3 regions of the Massilia sp. DJPM01 genome follow, and region 2 is predicted to be linked to each of the others. Evidence: predicted binding sites of a transcription regulator. Region 2 holds the regulator's gene; each other region holds the start of a gene.
The links. Region 2 encodes sigma-54, which starts transcription at its own class of promoters, with help from an activator protein. Its sites were predicted from a motif close to TGGCANGNAANCTGCTTT; they were not measured.
Positions count from the first base shown of each region.

Region 1: a site for sigma-54 is predicted at 772-789, ahead of PO883_RS23170 (CmpA/NrtA family ABC transporter substrate-binding protein). Genes of this name have one in related genera too.
Region 3: a site for sigma-54 is predicted at 955-972, ahead of PO883_RS19050 (ammonium transporter). Genes of this name have one in related genera too.

Region 1 covers NZ_JAQOZV010000041.1:33,778-36,043, forward strand. The annotation lists gene PO883_RS23160 (DsbA family oxidoreductase) at 1-338, shown strand, start outside; gene PO883_RS23165 (DUF427 domain-containing protein) at 340-630, shown strand; gene PO883_RS23170 (CmpA/NrtA family ABC transporter substrate-binding protein) at 840-2,075, shown strand; gene ntrB (nitrate ABC transporter permease) at 2,090-2,266, shown strand, end outside.
Region 2 covers NZ_JAQOZV010000003.1:116,800-119,065, forward strand. The annotation lists gene PO883_RS03130 (hypothetical protein) at 1-635, shown strand, start outside; gene PO883_RS03135 (RNA polymerase factor sigma-54) at 658-2,133, opposite strand; gene lptB (LPS export ABC transporter ATP-binding protein) at 2,136-2,266, opposite strand, start outside.
Region 3 covers NZ_JAQOZV010000029.1:85,488-87,753, reverse strand. The annotation lists gene PO883_RS19050 (ammonium transporter) at 1-907, opposite strand, end outside; gene PO883_RS19045 (EAL domain-containing protein) at 1,079-2,266, opposite strand, start outside.

The sequences.
Region 1 (2,266 bases), on a different contig from region 2:
TGCACTGGGCCGAGCTGCAAGGGCGCCAGCGCGAACTGAAGATGGCGCTGTTCGAGACTTACTTCACCAAGGGCGAGAGTCCGGGCGACCACGCCGTGCTGGCGCGGGTGGCGGGCGAAGTGGGCCTGGATGCCGCGCAGGCGGCCGAGGTGCTTGCCAGCGGCGCGTATGCCGGCGATGTGCGCGAGCGCGAGCAGTTCTACCAGCAGCAAGGCATCAGTTCGGTGCCGGCCATCATCATCAACGACCGGCACTTGATTTCGGGCGGGCAGCCGCCAGAAGTGTTCGAACAGGCGCTGCGCCAGATTGCGGCCGAATCCACGTCGCAGGAGCATTGAGATGCCGACAGCCAGCTGGAACGGGGCCGTGATCGCCGACGCGCCGATTGACCAGGTGCAGATCGTCGAAAACAATGTGTATTTCCCGATGTCGGCGGTCAGGCAGGATTATTTACAGCCGAGCGCGACCGAGACCAAGTGCCCATGGAAGGGCACGGCGAACTATGTCAGTTTGCTGGTCGATGGCGAAACCAACCGCGACGCGGTGTGGACCTACCGCGCGCCGTTCGATGCTGCCAGGCAGATTGCCGGGTACGTGGCGTTCTGGAAGGGCGTCACCGTTCAGCGTTAAGCGAAAGACTGTCGAAAAGTCGTTTCTGCCACGGCAGGAACGACGATCATTTTTGGTGCGCCGCACAATATCAGTGCCGAAAACCCCCCATCACGGCGCCTCCCGCCCTTAACTTCCCTCTTCCTCACTCTCGTTTCCCGCTGGCACGCCATTTGCTGATGTCCTGGTAACGGCGCACGTCCGCGCCCAGCTTGCCAAACGAGGGAACCATGACGACCGACCGCACCATCCCGACCCGCCGCACCCTGCTCAAGGCCGGCGCCGCCGTCTCGCTGACCGGCCTTGTCAGCGGCGGCGTGTTCGCCGCCGGCTCCGACCAGCCCGAAAAGGAAGAAATCAAGATCGGCTTCATCCCTCTGACCGACTGCGCTTCGGTGGTGATGGCCTCGGTGCTCGGCTTCGACAAGAAATACGGCATCAAGATTGTCCTGAGCAAGGAATCGTCCTGGGCCAGCGTGCGCGACAAGCTGGTCAACGGTGAGCTGGACGCCGCCCACGTGCTCTACGGCCTGCTGTACGGCGTCCAGATGGGCGTGGGCGGCGCCAGGAAGGACATGGCGGTGCTGATGAACCTGAACCACAACGGCCAGGCCATCACCCTCTCCAAAAAAGTGGCCGACAAGGGCGGCGTGGATGGCGCCTCCCTCGCCAAGCTGATGCAGACCGACAAGCGCGAATATTCCTTCGCCCAGACCTTCCCGACCGGCACCCACGCGATGTGGCTGTACTACTGGCTGGCCACCTACGGCATCAACCCGCTCAAGGATGCCAAGGTGATCACCGTGCCGCCGCCGCAGATGGTGGCCAATATGCGCGTCGGCAACATGGATGGTTTTTGCGTGGGCGAGCCGTGGAACCACCGCGCCATCGTCGACGGGGTCGGGGTCACCGCCGCCACCACCCAGGATATCTGGAAAGACCACCCGGAAAAAACCCTGGGCACCACGCTCGACTGGGCCAGGAAATACCCGAACAGCGCGCGCGCCCTGATCGCCGCCGTGCTCGAAGCGAGCAAGTGGATCGACGCCGGCCTGGTCAACAAGACGAAGATGGCAGCCACCATCGCCGACAAGTCCTACGTGAACACCTCGGTCGACGTGATCAACCAGCGCATCCTGGGCCGCTACCAGAACGGCATGGGCAAGACCTGGGACGACCCCAACTACATGAAGTTCTACAACGATGGCACGGTCAACTATCCCTACCTGTCGGACGGCATGTGGTTCCTGACCCAGCACAAGCGCTGGGGCTTGCTCAAGACCGAGCCCGACTACCTGGCCAGCGCCACCAGCGTCAACCAGATCGGGCTGTACACCGAGGCCGCCGCCATGGCCAAGGTGAGCGTGCCGAAGTCGCCGCTGCGCACGGTGAAAATGCTCGACGGAACGGTCTGGGATGGCAAGAATCCCAAGGCCTACGCCGACGCCTTCAAGATCAAAGCCTGAACCGGGAGCCCATGATGAGTGCCGTGCTGGAATCGATGTCGAACACCCCGAGTGGCGCCGCGCTGGCCGCGCCGGTGCCTGAAAAACGCCCGCGCAGCCAGCGCCTGGCCAGCCAGGGCGTGACCTTGAGCAATGGCAAGTCACGCCTGCGCGGCGTGCTCCTGGCAGTGCTGCCGCCGCTGATGGGACTG
Region 2 (2,266 bases):
CGGCCAGCTACGACCTCAAGCCGTACAAGCCGCGCGCGGCAGCGGCTAACGAACTCGATCAGCTGCTCGACAAGGCGCAGGCGAATGCGGCCCCGCCGACGGCGGCAACCAGGCAAGCGTTCGAGACCGGGATCGCACAAGCGTTCGCCGACAAGCGCGCCTTCGACGCCATGCTCGGCATGTCCGAATTGGCGTTTGTCAGCGGTGATCCGATGAAAATGCCGACCCCGGAGCAGAAGGTGCTGCTCAACGCCGACCCGCAAGTGCGCGCGTTTGCGGCGGCGATACGGTCCAAGGGGAAGGCGGAGATGGAGGCGGCGCTCGCCACGCTGCAGGAACTGCGCAAGCTCAACACCCACAAACAGCACATGCTGGCGTTGTTTGAAGCAAATTGGCGCGCCAAGCTGGGCGACGTACGCGGCGCGCTGCCGCTGTACGCCAGCGTCTTGCGCGCCAATCCGGCGCTGGCCGGAGCCTACAAGGATATGGGCGACGCGCTGTTCAAAAGCTATGACATGGCGCGTGCCTGGCGCAGCTGGGACGCCGGCCGGCGCATGGCGCCGGGGCTGGAACAGTTCAAGGCGGTCAACCAGTACGAACAGCTGCTGCTGCGCGAGCACCCGGAGTTTTTCTAGGCACCGCGCAACCCTGAACGCCCTACAGGCACTTGCGCAGGGCGACCGGCGGAATCTTGAGCGCTTCGCGGTACTTGGCGACCGTGCGGCGCGCGATCACCATGCCCTGCTCGCCCAGCATGTCGGCGATCTTGCTGTCCGACAGAGGGCTTTTGGGATCCTCGGCGCTGGTCAGCTGCACGATCAGCGCGCGGATCGCCGTCGATGACGCTTCGCCGCCCGCTTCGGTGGCCACGTGGCTGCCGAAAAAATACTTCAGCTCGAACATGCCGTGCGGCGTCATCATGTACTTTTGCGTGGTCACGCGCGAGATCGTACTTTCGTGCAGCCCGAGCGTGTCGGCGATTTCGCGCAGCACCAGCGGACGCATCGCCACCGCGCCGTGCGAGAAGAAATTGCGCTGGCGTTCGACGATCGCTTCGGCCACCCGCAAGATGGTATCGAAGCGCTGGCGCATGTTCTTGATCAGCCACTTGGCTTCCTGCAGCTGCGCGCCCATCTGCCCTTCGCCCTTGCCCTGCTTGAGCAGCGCGGCGTACATGCTGTTCACGCGCAGGCGCGGCATGACGTCGTTATTGAGCATCACCGACCAGCCGTTTTTCGCTTTGCGCACGATCACGTCCGGCACCACGTAGTCCGACACGTCGGACGCGAACTCCGCGCCCGGATGCGGATTGCACTGGCGGATCACGGTCTGCGCCTCGCGCAAGTCCTCGTCGTCGCAGTCGAGCGCTTTTTTCAGCTTGTTGAATTCGCGCTGGGCGAACCAGGTCAGATGGTTCTCGACGATGGTCAGCGCCATGCGCCGCGTCACCAGCGCCACGCCCGGCATGCGCCGGATCTGCAACGCCAGGCATTCGGACGCATTGCGCGCGCCCACGCCGATCGGGTCGAAACTTTGCAGCAGCGCCAGCGCGGTGCGCAATTCCTCGATTTCGATTTCCAGCTCGGGCGGCATGCGCTCGTGGATCTCTTCCAGCGTTTCGGTCAGGTAGCCATTGTCGTCGACGGCGTCGACGATCAGTTCGACCAGCGCGCGGTCGCGCGGCTCCAGCACGGTCACGCGCATCTGCTCCATCAGGTGCTCGCGCAAGGTGGTGGCGGACGCTTCGAGCTGCGGGCGCGAATCCTCGTCGTCGGAGGTCTTGGCGCGGCCGAGGTCGCCCCATTCGCCATCGTTGTCGCTGCTGCTGGCCGGGCTATCCGCCTCGCCGCCCTCGAAGCCTTCGCCTTCGGCCGGCGCCGGCGCATCCTGCGCCCCCGGCTCGGGCGCCGCTTCGGTCGGCGTCGAGGTGCTGCTGATGGCGCCATCACCGAGCAGGCGCACCGAATGATCGAGCGGATCGTCGAGCCGTTCGAGCAGCGGATTGTCGCTTAACAGCTGTTCCAGTTCCTGGTGCAGTTCCAGGGTCGACAACTGCAGCAGCCGGATCGACTGCTGCAGCTGGGGCGTAAGGGCGAGGTGCTGGGAGGTGCGTAGTTGAAGGGACTGTTTCATGCCTACATCCGGAAATGTTCGCCCAGGTAGACCCGGCGCACGGATTCATCGGCGATGATGTCGTCGGGTCGACCGGAGGCGAGCACCGCACCCTGGTTGATGATGTAGGCGCGGTCGCAGATGCCCAGCGTTT
Region 3 (2,266 bases), on a different contig from region 2:
TCCAGCGGTTTTGGGTGAGGGTGAACATGGCCACGAAAATCGCCCCGGCGATGGCGCCGGTGGCGAGCGCGCCGAGCGGGTGCATCAGGTCGGAACCGGCGCACACGGCCACCAGTCCGGCCAGCGGACCGTTGTAGGTAAAGCCCGGATCGTTCTTGCCGAGCACCAGCGCGGCCAGGGTGCCGCCGACCATGGCCATGAGCGAGTTGACGGCGACCAGGCCGTTCATCTTGTCGAGCGTTTGCGCGCTCATGACGTTAAAGCCGAACCAGCCCACCGCCAAAATCCAGGCGCCCAGCGCGAGAAAGGGAATCGAGGAGGGCGGATGGGCGGCGATGGCGCCGTTGCGCCCGTAGCGCCCGCGCCGCGCACCGAGCAGCAGTACGGCGGGCAGGGCGATCCAGCCGCCCACGGCGTGCACCACGACCGAACCGGCGAAGTCGTGGAACTCGGCGCCGAAGGCGGCCTTGAGCGCGGCCTGGATGCCGAAGCGCTGGTTCCAGGCGATGCCCTCGAACAGCGGGTAGATGAAGCCGACCAGCAAGGCGGTGGCGATCAGCTGGGGATGGAACTTGGCGCGCTCGGCGATGCCGCCCGAAATGATGGCGGGAATCGCGGCGGCGAAGGTGAGCAGGAAGAAGAATTTGACCAGCTCGTAGCCGTTGCGTGCCGCCAGCACGTCGGCGCTGGCGAAAAAGTCGACGCCGTAGGAAATGCCGTAGCCGATGAAAAAATAGGCAATCGTGGAGACGGCGAAGTCGGCCAGGATCTTGACCAGGGCGTTGACCTGGTTCTTTTTCCTGACCGTTCCCAGTTCCAGGAAGGCGAAGCCGGCGTGCATCGCCAGGATCATGATGGCGCCGAGCAAGATGAAAAGCGCGTCGGCGGCGTGGTTGGTTCCGTTCATTGGACGATTCCCGATAAAGGTGCATGAAAGTGCTACTGCCCTTAAAGAAAGCAATAATCGTTCCATTTTGGTGCGGGCGGCCAAGCGCTTGATTTCATGGGGAAATACGGCCACGCGCGCGCCGCCGCCCAGGACCCGTGCACCACGGCGGCGCATCCATAGTGGTGCGCCTCAGGCGCCGCGATCGCGCCCGCGCAGCAAAAGGTCGAACTGGGGCGCGCTCAGCGGCCGGGAAAACAGATAGCCCTGGCCGAAATCGCAGCCGGCGGCGGTCAGCAGGTCGCGCTGTTCCTGCGTTTCGACGCCTTCGGCAATGACTTTGATGCCGAGCTTGTGGCCCATGACGACGATGGCTTCGCACAAGGCCAGGTCGTCCGAGCCGGCCACCATCTTGAGGACGAAGGATTGGTCGATCTTGAGATAATCGATGTGGAATTTTTTCAGGTAGGAGAGGGAGGAATAGCCGGTGCCGAAGTCGTCGATCGACATCTGGATGCCGCTTTCGCGGAACGAGAGCAGCTGTTCGCGGATGCTGCAGGTCGATTCCATGAGCATGCCTTCGGTGATTTCGACCACGATTTCGGTGCCGACGTAGCGCCCCAGCACCGGATGGGCGCGCACGTGCGGCGGATGGCTGGCGTGGCTGGCGCCGGGCGCGTGGCGCCGGAACTGGGCCGGCGACATGTTGACGCTGATCTGGAAGTCGGGATCGATGCTGCCGCGCCAGCGCATGGCCTGGTGGAAGGCTTGCTGGAATACCCAGTCGCCGATGCCGACGATCAGGCCCGATTCCTCTGCCAGCGGAATGAATTCGGCCGGGCTGACCGGGCCGCGCTGCGGATGCTGCCAGCGCAGCAGGGCTTCGGCCTTGCGGATGCGTCCGCTGGCGAGGTCGACGATGGGCTGGTACAGCACGCGCAGCTGGTCCTGCGCGAGCGCGGCGCGCAGGTCGTTCAGGGTGCGCATCTTTTTCTGCGCGGCACGCTGCATCGATTGCATGAAGTAGCCGAACTGGTTGCGCCCGCGGTTCTTGGCCGCGTACATGGCCTGGTCGGCATTCTTGAGCAGGGTGTCGACGTCGGTGGCGTCGTGCGGGAACAGGGTGATGCCGATGCTGCCGGACAGGTACACGGTTTCGGCCTTGATGGCGAACGGTTCGGCCAGCGCGGCCAGCATGGCGTGGGCCACCCGCTCGACGCTGTCGAGGTCGTCGAGCTCGCCGAGGATGACGGTGAATTCGTCGCCGCCCAGGCGCGCCACGGTGTCGGCCTGGCGGATGCAGGCCGACAGGCGCGCGGCCACTTCGCGCAGCAGCTTGTCGCCGCTATCGTGGCCGAGGGTATCGTTGACTTCCTTGAA